Regions from separate parts of the Streptomyces sp. NPDC002889 genome, predicted to be linked through region 3. Evidence: riboswitches for the same ligand, from Rfam matches in the RefSeq annotation. Region 3 holds a riboswitch; each other region holds the start of a gene.
The links. Region 3 has a riboswitch for thiamine pyrophosphate ahead of thiO (glycine oxidase ThiO). Riboswitches for the same ligand answer to the same signal wherever they lie in the genome.
Positions count from the first base shown of each region.

Region 1: it holds a riboswitch for thiamine pyrophosphate, as region 3 does, so the genes downstream of both, ACFYWI_RS02365 (thiamine ABC transporter substrate binding subunit) here and thiO (glycine oxidase ThiO) in region 3, are expected to answer to the same signal.
Region 2: it holds a riboswitch for thiamine pyrophosphate, as region 3 does, so the genes downstream of both, thiC (phosphomethylpyrimidine synthase ThiC) here and thiO (glycine oxidase ThiO) in region 3, are expected to answer to the same signal.

Region 1 is NZ_JBIAPT010000001.1:520,109-524,314, reverse strand. It holds gene ACFYWI_RS02375 (ABC transporter ATP-binding protein) at 1-428, opposite strand, end outside; gene ACFYWI_RS02370 (ABC transporter permease) at 434-2,062, opposite strand; gene ACFYWI_RS02365 (thiamine ABC transporter substrate binding subunit) at 2,101-3,198, opposite strand; TPP riboswitch at 3,194-3,300, opposite strand; gene rlmN (23S rRNA (adenine(2503)-C(2))-methyltransferase RlmN) at 3,371-4,206, opposite strand, start outside.
Region 2 is NZ_JBIAPT010000008.1:51,249-55,454, reverse strand. It holds gene ACFYWI_RS13675 (IclR family transcriptional regulator) at 1-68, shown strand, start outside; gene ACFYWI_RS13670 (SsgA family sporulation/cell division regulator) at 199-633, shown strand; gene ACFYWI_RS13665 (YibE/F family protein) at 662-2,011, opposite strand; TPP riboswitch at 2,083-2,196, shown strand; gene thiC (phosphomethylpyrimidine synthase ThiC) at 2,189-3,979, shown strand.
Region 3 is NZ_JBIAPT010000003.1:339,963-344,168, reverse strand. It holds gene ACFYWI_RS06555 (thiazole synthase) at 1-602, opposite strand, end outside; gene thiS (sulfur carrier protein ThiS) at 608-823, opposite strand; gene thiO (glycine oxidase ThiO) at 820-1,977, opposite strand; TPP riboswitch at 1,975-2,087, opposite strand; gene ACFYWI_RS06540 (hypothetical protein) at 2,139-2,492, shown strand; gene ACFYWI_RS06535 (NAD(P)/FAD-dependent oxidoreductase) at 2,521-3,756, shown strand; gene ACFYWI_RS06530 (Rv2175c family DNA-binding protein) at 3,801-4,166, shown strand.

The DNA.
Region 1 (4,206 bases), on a different contig from region 3:
GCCAGTGCCACCCGTTGCTGCTCACCGCCCGACAGCGACGAGACAGACCGCCGCGCGGCACCCGGCAGCCCGACGAGTTCCAGCAACTCACCCGCCCTGCGGGCCTGTTCGCCGCGTCCGATCCCATGCATCCGCAGCCCGAAGGCGACATTGCCGCCCACGTCGCGCTGTGGGAACAGCTGATGGTCCTGGAACATCAGGCCCACCCCGCGCCGGTGCGCCGGCACCCTTGTCTGGTCCGCGCCACCGAGCAGCACCCGGCCGCCGTCGGTGTCCTGCAGTCCGGCGACAGCCCGCAGCAGCGTGGACTTGCCGCTGCCGCTCGGGCCGAGAACGCACACGATCTCGTGCTCGGCGACCTCCAGATCCACCGCGTCGAGCGCAGCGCGCGACCCGAACCGTACGGTCACGTCCGACAGCCGCAGCATCACCATCAGAACTCCTCCGAGGTCTTGTCGGTACGGGCCCCCGTACGGATACGTTCGAGGAGCAGCAGCGCCAGAGCGCACACCGCCATCAGAATCGTGCTGAGCGCCATCGCCTGCCCGTAGTTGAGCTCACCCGGCCGCCCCAGGAGCCGCGCCACGGCCACCGGCAGCGTCGGCCGGTCGGGCCTGGCGATGAAGACGGTCGCCCCGAACTCGCCGAGGGAGACGGCGAAGGCGAACCCCGCGGCGATCAGCAACGCCCGCCGTACCAGCGGCAGATCGACCTCACGCCAGGCGCGCAGCGGCGATGCGCCGAGGACGGCGGCAGCCTCGCGCAGCCGTTCGTCCACGGCCCGCAGGACCGGCAGCATGGTGCGTACGACGAACGGGACGCCGACCAGTGCCTGGGCGAGCGGCACCAGGATCCAGGAGGCCCGCAGATCCAGTGGCGGCTCGTCGAGGGTGATCAGGAAGCCGAAGCCGACGGTGACCGCGGAGACCCCGAGCGGCAGCATCAGCAGCGCGTCGAAGCCGCGCACCAGCCGCCCGGCCCTTCGGGTGAGCGCGGCCGCCGCGAGCCCGCCGACGGCCACCGCGATGGCAGTGGCGGCCAGGGCGTACTGGAGGGAGTTCCACACCGCTTCGATGGGCGGCACCAGGAAAGCCCCGCCGCTCACGTCCATCCGGCCAAGTGCGCGGTAGTAGGCAAGGCCGTATCCGCCGGGGGTGTCGAAGGAGCGCTCGACCAGCACCGCCAGCGGCGCGATGAGCAGCAGGGCGATACCGGCGAGGACCGCGGCGAGCAGTGCCCACTGGCCCGCCCCGCGCGGCCGGCGCGCGGTCTGCGCCGGGTCCACCAGGCGCAGTGCGCTTTCCCGCCGCCGTACCGTCCGTGCGTGCACGGCGAGGATCATGCCGACCGCGGCGAACTGCACCAGAGTGAGCACGGCCGCCGTGCGCAGGTCCAGCAGGTGGGCCGTCTGACGGTAGATCTCCACCTCGAGGGTGGCGAAGGTGGGACCGCCGAGGATCTGCACCACACCGAACGAGGTGAAGGTGAACAGGAAGACCATCAGAGCGGCGGCTGCCACGGAAGGGCCCAGCGCCGGCAGCGTCACGCTGCGCCAGGCCGCGAAGCGTCCGGCGCCGAGCACCCGGGCGGCCTCCTCCTGGCGCGGGTCGAGCTGGGACCAGAGGCCGCCCACGGTCCGTACGACGACCGCATAGTTGAAGAAGACATGCGCGAGCAGGATCGCCCAGACAGTGGTGTCGAGGCGTACGCCCCAGAGTTCGTCGAGCAGCCCGCCGCGTCCGAGCAGCGCCAGGAACGCCGTACCGACGACGACCGTCGGCAACACGAACGGAACCGTGACCACGGCCCGCAGCACCCGCTTGCCGGGGAAGTCGAGACGGGCGAAGACATAGGCGCCGGGCAGTGCGATCAGCAGGGTGAGCGCGGTGGAGGCGAACGCCTGCCAGGTGGTGAACCACAGCACGCGCAGCAGTTCGGGGCGGCCGAGTACCTCGCCGATCCGCCCGAACTGCCATACCCCGTCGGCCTTCAGCCCGCGTCCGACGATCGCGGCGACGGGGTAGGCGAAGAAGAGTGCGAAGAACGCGACGGGCCCGGCCAGCAGAGCCAGCCGCGCCGCGTTCCCGCGTACGGTTCCGCTTACTTCAGGACGAGCGAGGACCACGACTGGACCCACTGCTCACGGTTCTTGGCGATCGTGTCGGGGGCGACGGTCGCCGGCTTGTCGACGACCACTCCGTGCTCGGTGAACAGGGCGGGCAGCTTCGCGTCCTTGACCACCGGGTTCACGAACATGTTGAGCGGCATGTCCTCCTGGAACCGCTTGCTGACCAGGAAGTCCAGCAGGGCCTTGCCGCCCGCCTCGTTCTTCGCACCCTTCAGCAGACCGGCGAACTCGATCTGGCGGAAGCAGGTGCCGGTCGCCACCCCGGTCGGTGCCTCGGCAGGCTTCGGGTCGGCGTAGAGCACCTCGACCGGCGGGCTGGAGGCGTACGAGACGACGAGCGGGCGCTCCGCCTTGGCCTTCTTGCCGCCGGCGGATCCGGAGAACTCCTCGTTGTACGCCTGCTCCCAGCCGTCGACGACCTTGACCCCGTTGCTCTCGAGCTTCTTCCAGTAGCTCTGCCAGCCGTCCTCTCCGTACGTGGCGACCGAGCCGAGCAGGAAGCCGAGGCCGGGCGACGAGGTGGCCGCGTTCTCGACGACGAGCAGGTTCTTGTAGGCCGGCTTGGCGAGGTCGTCGAACGTCCGCGGCGGCGCGAGCTTCTTGTCGGCGAAGTACTTCTTGTCGTAGTTCACGCAGATGTCGCCGGTGTCGACGGGGGTGACGCGGTGCTTGTCCTTGTCGAGCTGCACCTCGCCCGCGACCTGGTCCAGGCCCTTGGCCTCGTACGGCGTGAACAGGTCGTTGTCGAGCGCGCGCGACAGGAGGGTGTTGTCCACGCCGAAGAAGACGTCGCCCTGCGGGGAGCCCTTGGTGAGGATCTCCTTGTTGAGGGCCGCCCCCGCGTCCCCGCTCTTGAGCACCTTGACCGTGTAACCGGTCTGCTGGGTGAACTCCTTCAGTACGGCCTCCGAGGCCGCGAACGAGTCATGGCTGACCAGCGTCACGGTCTTGGACTTGCCCTCGCCGGCGTCCGACGAGTCCTTGGCCTCCCCGCCGCAGGCGGCGAGGCCGGCGACGCCAAGGGCACCGACGAGTGCGGTGCCGACGGCACGGCGAAGCTGGCTGTTCATGATGGTGCTGACTCCCTACGCCGGTATGACCCGGATCAGGTCCGAGGGTCTGCGGCCGCGTGCCGCACTCTCAGCGCTGTGTGCGCTCCCCTGTCGGAATGTTCATTGTTCATTTGTGCGAATGCACGGGCACACTATCAGCCATGGCCGACGGGCCCTCCCGACGCCCGGATCAGCGCTCGGACGCCGCCAGCTGTCCGCACGCCCCGTCGATCTCCTGGCCACGGGTGTCCCGGACGGTGACCGGCACGCCATGGGCCGCGATGGCCTCGACGAACGCCTTCTCGTCCTCGGGGCGCGACGCCGTCCACTTCGACCCCGGGGTCGGGTTGAGCGGAATCAGGTTCACATGGACCCGCTTGCCCTTGAGCAGACGGCCGAGCAGATCGCCGCGCCACGCCTGATCGTTGATGTCGCGGATCAGCGCGTACTCGATGGAGATCCGGCGGCCGGACTTGTCCGCGTACTCCCACGCGGCGTCGAGGACCTCGCGGACCTTCCAGCGGGTGTTGACCGGAACCAGGGTGTCACGCAGCTCGTCGTCGGGGGCGTGCAACGAGACGGCGAGGCGGCACTTGAAGCCCTCGTCGGCGAAGCGCAGCATGGCCGGGACCAGACCGACGGTGGAGACGGTGATCCCGCGCTGGGAGAGGCCGAGGCCGTCCGGCTCGGGGTCGGTGAGACGGCGGACGGCGCCGACGACCCGCTTGTAGTTGGCCAGCGGCTCGCCCATGCCCATGAAGACGATGTTGGACAGCCTGGCCGGACCGCCGGGCACCTCTCCGTCGCGCAGAGCGCGCATACCGTCGACGATCTGGTGCACGATCTCGGCGGTCGACAGATTGCGGTCGAGGCCCGCCTGTCCCGTCGCGCAGAACGGGCAGTTCATCCCGCAGCCCGCCTGGGAGGAGATGCACATCGTGACCCGGTCGGGATAGCGCATCAGCACGGACTCGACGAGGGTCCCGTCGTGCAGTCGCCACAGCGTCTTGCGGGTGGTGTCGGCGT
Region 2 (4,206 bases), on a different contig from region 3:
CGGTGGAACAACTACGCCATGGCGTCGGTGGACTTCTGGGGTCACTCGCGTTCTCTATCAGTATCTGAAAAATCACTCCTTGTGATCTGCTAGCGCTTCCACCACGCTTGCGTCAAGAGGGCCAACGGGGATCGTTCCTGGCCGTTTTCCTGCTTTGTCAGCACGGTTCATTCAGCTTCATCACCTGCGAGGTATGTGATGCGCGAGTCGGTCCAGGCCGAGGTCTTGATGAGTTTCCTTGTCTCCGAGGAGCTCTCCTTCCGGATCCCGGTGGAGCTCAACTACGAGATGGGGGACCCCTATGCGGTGCGGATGACGTTCCACCTGCCCGGTGATGCGCCGGTGACCTGGGCATTCGGGCGTGAATTGCTGCTCGACGGGATCAACCGGCCCAGCGGGGACGGCGATGTGCACATCGCGCCGGCCGAGCCCGAGGGCCTGTCCGACGTCAGGATCCGGCTCCGGGTCGGGAGCGACTCGGCGCTGTTCCGGGCGGGCGCGGCACCGCTCGTGGCGTTCCTGGACCGTACGGACAAGCTGGTTCCCCTCGGCCGGGAGCGCACGCTCAGCGACTTCGAGGACAGTCTGGAGGCGGAGCTCGGGCGCATCCTTGCCGAGGAGAGCGCCGGCTGACCCGAGCCGTACTCATGACCGCCCGCGGTTACTTCTTGCGCCGCCGGCCCCGGCCGCCGTGTCCCGGCGATCCGCCCAGCGCAGCGGGCGATCCGGTCTGCGCTGCCGCGGCTGCGGGCCGGTCGGCGGAAACCACCAGCGCCGCGAGCGCCGTGGTCACGGGGACGGAGGCGACCAGACCGATCGACCCCACCAGGGTCCGCACGATTTCCTGCGCGACCACCTCGCTGTTGGCCACGGTGCCCACGCTGGACTCTGCGATCGAGAAGAGCAGCAGCAAGGGCAACGCCGCGCCCGCATAGGCGAGTACGAGCGTGTTGACGACGGACGCGATGTGGTCGCGGCCGATGCGGATGCCCGCCCGGTAGAGAGCGCGCGAGCCCATGGCCGGATCGGCCTGATGGAGTTCCCAGACCGCAGACGTCTGGGTGACCGTCACATCGTCGAGCACACCGAGCGAGCCGATGATGATGCCGGCGAGCAGCAGACCGCTCATGTCGATGTCCGGATACAGGCCATGGATCAGGCCCGTGTAGTCGTCCGTGTTCCCGCTCAGGAACGCCCAGTCGATGAACAGCGATCCGAGCAGCCCGATCAGCAGCAGTGAGATGAGCGTGCCGATCACCGCGACCGAGGTGCGTGCGGTCAGCCCGTGGCACATGTAGAGCGCGATCAGCATGATGGCGCTGGCCCCGACGACCGCGACGATCAGCGGATTGGACCCCTGGAGGATCGCGGGCAGGATGAACAGGGTCAGCACGGCGAACGAGATGACGAGCGAGATCAGTGCCATCACGCCCCGCATCCGCCCCACCAGCACCACTGCCAGGGCGAAGATCCCGGCCAGCACCATCATCGGCAGCCCACGGTCGACGTCGGTCACCGAGTACTGGAGATCTGGCGGCGCATCGGGTGCGTAGGCCACCACCACTCCCTGGCCCTCGTGCAGTTGCCGCGGCGCGTCCGGCTGGACGATCTCGGTGAAGGTACGGCCCTTGTCCTTGCCGCTGGTGACCTCGACGGTGGCCTTGCCGCAACTGCCCTGCTGCGCCTCCACAGCCTTGCGTCCCTCGGGCGTCGAGGTGTCGCCGGTGGGTGGAACCTGGCCGACGTTCACGTCCTTGCAGTCGACCTGCTCGACCTTGACCACCTTGCCCTGCTCGGTCTGCCGGTCGAAGCCCACACCGGTGCGCTCATGACCCGGCACTCCGCCCGGCCACAGCACGACGAGGCCGACGAACACCGCTGTGGCGAACGGGATCAGTACCGCGGCGATGACCTTGCGAAGATGCTGCGAGACGGGCGCTGCGGGCCCGTGACTGTGCGTATGGCCAGGGGCGTGGCCCTGCGGCTCGGGGGTGTGCGGCGATGAGGTCACGGGCCGATCATCGCAAGAACGAGAGGGGCCCACTGTTCAGCACGCCAGATGTGACGCTAGCGTGGTGGGACCTTTGCACACGCGGGAGCTCGGAGCACCGGGCTGAGAGGGCGCTGACGAAGCTGCGCCGACCGCCGAACCTGTTACCGGGTAATGCCGGCGTAGGGAGTAGGTCTCATGACCGTATCGGACGCACGCACGCCTGCCTTGACGCAGATCGACGAGGCCGGGAAGTCCATCGGCTGGCACAAGGGATACGTCGAGGGCTCGCGCCCCGATCTCCTGGTGCCGGTGCGCACAGTGCACCTCACCAATGGCAAGGACGTGACGCTGTACGACACGTCCGGTCCGTACACCGATCCCGCCGTGGAGACCGATGTCCGCCGTGGGCTGTCGCCGGTGCGGGAGAACTGGATCATCGGCCGCGGTGACACCGAGGAGTACGCGGGCCGCCCGGTCCGCCCCGAGGACGACGGGATCAAGCACACTTCGCCGCGCGGAGGGCTGCGCAATCTCGACGCGGTCTTCCCGGGCCGTCCGCGTCAGCCGCGCAGGGGCCGCGACGGGCAGGCGGTGACGCAGCTCGCGTATGCGCGCCGGGGCGAGATCACGCCGGAGATGGAGTACGTCGCCATCCGCGAGAACGTCTCGCCCGAGGTGGTGCGTGAGGAGATCGCGGCAGGCCGGGCCGTCCTCCCGGCGAATGTGAACCATCCGGAGATCGAGCCGATGATCATCGGCAAGCGGTTCCTGGTGAAGGTCAACGCCAACATCGGCAACTCCGCGGTCACCTCCTCCATCGAGGAGGAGGTCGAGAAGATGACCTGGGCGACGCGTTGGGGCGCCGACACGGTGATGGACCTGTCCACCGGCCGCAACATCCACACCACGCGCGAGTGGGTGCTGCGCAACTCCCCCGTCCCGATCGGCACGGTGCCGCTCTACCAGGCCCTCGAGAAGGTCGACGGCAAGGCCGAGGAGCTGTCCTGGGAGATCTACAAGGACACTGTCATCGAGCAGGCGGAGCAGGGCGTCGACTACATGACGGTCCACGCGGGCGTGCTGCTGCGGTACGTCCCGCTGACCGCGCGCCGCAAGACAGGGATCGTCTCCCGCGGCGGCTCAATCATGGCGGCCTGGTGTCTGGCGCACCACAAGGAGTCGTTCCTGTACGAGAACTTCGAGGAGCTCTGCGAGATCCTCGCCTCGTACGACGTGACCTACTCCCTCGGTGACGGTCTGCGCCCCGGTTCTATCGCGGATGCCAACGACGAGGCGCAGTTCGCGGAACTGCGGACGCTGGGGGAGCTCAACTCGATCGCCAAGCGGTACAACGTGCAGACGATGATCGAGGGTCCGGGACATGTCCCGATGCACAAGATCAAGGAGAACATCGACCTTCAGCAGGAGATCTGCGAGGAGGCGCCCTTCTACACCCTGGGGCCCCTGACGACCGATGTGGCGCCCGCCTACGACCACATCACCTCAGGCATCGGTGCGGCGATGATCGCCTGGTGGGGCACCGCGATGCTCTGCTACGTCACGCCCAAGGAGCACCTGGGCCTGCCCAACCGGGACGATGTGAAGACCGGCGTCATCACGTACAAGATCGCGGCACATGCGGCGGACCTGGCCAAGGGGCACCCGGGGGCACAGGAGTGGGACGACGCGCTGTCGGACGCCCGGTTCGAGTTCCGGTGGGAGGACCAGTTCAATCTGGCACTCGACCCGGACACGGCACGGGAGTTCCACGACGAGACGCTGCCGGCCGAACCGGCGAAGACCGCGCACTTCTGCTCCATGTGCGGTCCGAAGTTCTGCTCGATGAAGATCAGTCGAAGCATCGCAGAGCAGTTCGGCGGTGACGACGGGGTGACCAGCCCTGACGACATCCACGCCGGGATGATGGCCAAGTCGGCCGAGTTCGCCGCACAGGGGAACCGGATCTACCTTCCTCTCGCCGAGTAACCCCCGGCAGCCCAGCGTTTCGGCGCGCGCACGCTCCCGATCCCTGCGGATCCGGGAGCGTGCCTCGTCCCACCGCTCAGGTCCACCCTGCCGCTAGAGGTTGCCGACCGACGCTCTCTTCGTACAAAGCGATGGAATGCCTGGAGAAATCGCCTATTCGGCGTAATGACATCACCCGGTTGCCGCGCACCAGGGTTATGGATGCGGTCGTTGTTGGACTATGACGA
Region 3 (4,206 bases):
CATCCCAGCTCCATCGCCAGCGCCGCGTCCGACGCCGTGCCCGCGCCCGCGTCGAGCACCACCGGGACCCGTGCCTGGTCGACGATCAGCTGGAAGTTGTGCGGATTGCGGATGCCGAGACCGGATCCGATCGGCGAGCCCAGCGGCATGATCGCCGCGCAGCCCACGTCCTCGAGCTTGCGGGCAAGCACCGGATCGTCGTTGGTGTACGGCAGCACCGTGAAGCCGTCGTCGACCAGGATCTCGGCCGCGTCCAGCAGCTCGATGGGATCGGGCAGCAGGGTGCGCTCGTCCGCGACCACCTCGAGCTTGATCCAGTCGGTGCCGAGGGCCTCCCTGGCGAGGCGCGCCGTGAGCACCGCCTCACCGGCGGTGAAACAGCCCGCCGTGTTCGGCAGTACCTGGATGCCGAGCCTGGTCAGGACGGACAGCACCGAGCCCTGGACGGCCGGGTCCAGGCGGCGCATCGCGACGGTGGTGAGCTCGGTGCCGCTCGCGACCAGGGAGCGTTCGAGCACGTCGAGGCTGGGCGCACCGCCCGTGCCCATGATCAGGCGTGAGGTGAAGGTGGTGCCGCCGATGGTGAGACGGTCGTCGGCCATGGCGGTCAGCCTCCCTGCACGGCGGTGAGGACCTCGACGCGGTCGCCGTCGCCGAGCCGGGTGCCGGCCCACCGGCTGCGCGGGACGACACTCTCGTTGACGGCGGCGGCGATGCCGGACGGGGCCGCCGTCAGCGTGGTGACCAGCGCCTCCAGGGTGGTGCCCGCGGCGAGCTCGCGTGTCTCGCCGTTGACGCGGATGTTCAGTACGCACCTGTTCATGCGACCTGCTCCTGGGGGACGGCGGAGAAGCGGAGGGGGGTGAAGGGGCGGGCCTCGTCGGGCAGTTCGCCGGTCGCCAGGACGGCGGAGAGCACATCGCCGGTCACGGGCGTGAGCAGCACCCCGTTGCGGTGGTGGCCGGTGGCCAGCAGCAGCCCGGGCAGCGCGGTGGGGCCCAGCAGCGGCGCGTTGTCGGGGGAACCGGGGCGCAGCCCGGCACGTGTCTCGGTGAGCGGCAGCTCGGTGATTCCCGGCACCAGTTCGTGCGCGTCGCGCAGCAGCTCGTACACCCCGCCCGCGGTGACCGTGATGTCCCAGCCGAGTTCCTCGCTGGTCGCGCCGACCACCAGCTCGCCGTTCTCGCGCGGCACCAGGTAGACGTGGCTGCCGCGCACGACGGCACGCACGGTGCGTGACAGGAACGGTGCGTACGGGCGGGGCACGGTCAGCCGCAGCACCTGGCCCTTCACCGGCCGCACCGGTGGCAGCACCTCGTCGGGTACGCCGTCGAGCCGGCCGCTCAGGCTGCCTCCGGCCAGTACCACCTGGCCCGCGGCACTCTCCCCGCCGTCGGCGAGCACCGCTCCCGTGGCCCTTCCGCCCGCCACGACGAGCCGCTGCGCCCAGGTGCGGCGCAGCTCCACTCCGGCCCGTTCGCAGGCCACGACCAGCGCGCCGGCCAGCCGCCGCGGGTCGACCTGGTGGTCGCCGTCGACCCGCAGGCCGCCGCGTACGCCGGGCGCGAGCATGGGCTCCAGACGGCGGCATTCACGGCCCGTCAGCCACTCCGACTCCAGGCCCGACCGGCGCTGCAGGGCGTGCAGTTCCCGCAGATGCGCGCGGTCGTCGGCGTCGAGCGCGACGGCGAGTGTGCCGCAGGCCCGGTAGCCGAGCCGCTCGCCGCTGGCGTCCTGGAGCTCGGCCACGAACGCGGGGTAGCGGCGGGCGGATTCGAGATTGAGGGCGAGCAGGGTCTGCTCTCCGTAGTGGAGTTCGGTGACGGCGGCGAGCATGCCGGCCGCGACCTGTGCGGCTCCGCCGCCGGGATCGGGATCCGCGACGGTCACGCGCAGCCCGCGCTGCGCCGCACGCCAGGCCGTGACCAGGCCGATGATTCCGCCCCCGATGACGAGGACGTCTGGTGAACGAGACATGGGCGTCCAGCCCCTCCCTTCGCCGGCATGACCCGGATCAGGTTCGTACGGTCGGAGGCCGGCCAGCCTCCCTCTCAGCCCGGTGCGTCCGGACTCCCGCGAGTGCCTTACGGTGGCCACCCTAACGCCACGTCCCAACGCGCAGTAAGGGAGCCGCAGCTGTGGCAAGGTCGCTCGACGGACTCGTGCTGGCACCCGTGGCGGGCCAGTCCCCGGGCCAGGTCGGCACCCGGACCCGGTTCACGTACCACGAGGAACAGGGCCGGATCTGGGCCGAGTACGAGGGCGGTGACGTGGTCCACGGGCGCCTGGTGGGTACCAGGGAGGGCGACCGGCTGGACTTCCGTTATGTGCAGCTGAAGACCGATGGCGGAACGTCGTCGGGGCACTGTGTCTCGACCGTCCTCGAGCTGGCGGACGGGCGGGTCCGGCTCGAGGAGTCGTGGGAGTGGGAGTCGCAGGAGGGCAGCGGGACGAGTGCTGTCGAGCAGGTCCCGCCGCGAGAACCTTCCTGACGAATCGTCAGGTACGTAAGGTTGCCGGGTGAGCGAACAGCAGCAGACAGCCCAGGGCGTACGGCGCGTGGTGGTCGTCGGCGCGGGCATGGCAGGCGTCCAGACCGCGGTGGCCCTGCGCGAGGCGGGCTTCACCGGCCCGGTCACCCTCATCGGCGCCGAACCCCACCAGCCCTACGACAGGCCCCCGCTCTCCAAGGCGGTCCTGCTCGGCACGGCCGAGGGCTCGGCCTTCGACATCGACTTCGAGGCGCTCGACGTCGAGCTGCTCCTCGGCGTGGAGGTGACCGGCGTACGCCCTGCGGCGCACGAACTGGACACGGCCGACGGGCCGGTTCCGTACGACGTCCTGGTGCTGGCCACGGGCGCGGTGCCGATCACTCTCCCCGGCACCGAGGGTGTGCCCGGGGTGCATCTGCTGCGCACCCTCGACGACGCGGCCCGGCTGCGTCCCGTCCTCGCCGAGCAGCACCGGATCGTGGTCGTGGGTGCCGGATGGATCGGCGCGGAGTTCGCGACCGCCGCCCATGAGGCAGGCTGCGAGGTCACCGTCCTCGAAGCGGCCGAGCGGCCGCTGGCCGGTGCGTTGCCCGCGGAGGTGGCCGCCCCGATGGCCGAGTGGTACGCCGGGTACGGCGTCGAACTGCTCACCGGCGCGCGCGTGGCCGCGGTCGAGCCGGGCTCGGTCGTGCTGAGCGACAAGCACCGTATTCCGGCCGGCGCGGTCGTCGTCGGTATCGGCGCCCGCCCGGCCACCGGCGTGCTCGCGGACTCGGGCATCGCACTCGGCCCGGACGGCGCGGTCGAGGCCGACCGGTTTCTGCGCACGTCCGTGCCCGATGTGTACGCCGTCGGGGACTGTGCCTCCTTCCCGTCCGGCCGCTACGGCGAGCGGCTGCTGGTGCACCACTGGGACAACGCGCTCCAGGGCCCCCGTACGGTCGCCGCCAACGTCATGGCCGACGCACTGGGCGGCGAGCCGGAGGTCTACGACCCGGTGCCGTACTTCTGGTCCGAGCAGTTCGGCCGCCTCGTGCAGTACGCGGGCCACCACGCCGCGGCCGACACGCTGCTGTGGCGCGGCGACCCGGTCCAGGACACCTGGTCGGTGCTGTGGCTGCGCGACGGTGCGCTGGTCGCGCTGCTCGCCGTCGGCAGGGCCCGGGATCTCGCGCAGGGACGCAAGCTCATCCAGTCCGGCGCGCGCCTCGATCCGGAGCGGGCCGCCGACCCGTCCGTACCTCTGAAGGCGGCAGCCGGATAGCGTCCGGGTACCGACTGTCCGTCGCGGATGGCAGGCTTGTCCCTGTGACCGAGATTGACGCAAAGATCGATGCCCTCGTCCCCGCCTGGCTCTACCTGCCGGACATCGCGGAAATGCTCGATGTCGAGGTGACGCGCGTGCGGCAGTTGGTCAAGGAGGGCCAGCTGATCGCCGTGCGCCGTGGTGAGAACCGGGCACTGCAGGTGCCGGCCGCCTTCATCGACGGCACGAAGGTCGTCAAGGGTCTGTCCGGGACCCTGACCCTGCTGAGGGACGACGGCTTCTCCGACGAAGAGATGCTGGAGTGGCTTTTCACTCCGGACCCGACCCTGCCGGGCACACCCGCCCAGGCACTCGGGGAGAATCGCGGCACGGAGGTGAAGCGCCGGGCCCAGGCGCTCGCCGTCTGATCCGATCCGCACACAACGGTGTGCGGACCGGCCGTTCCGG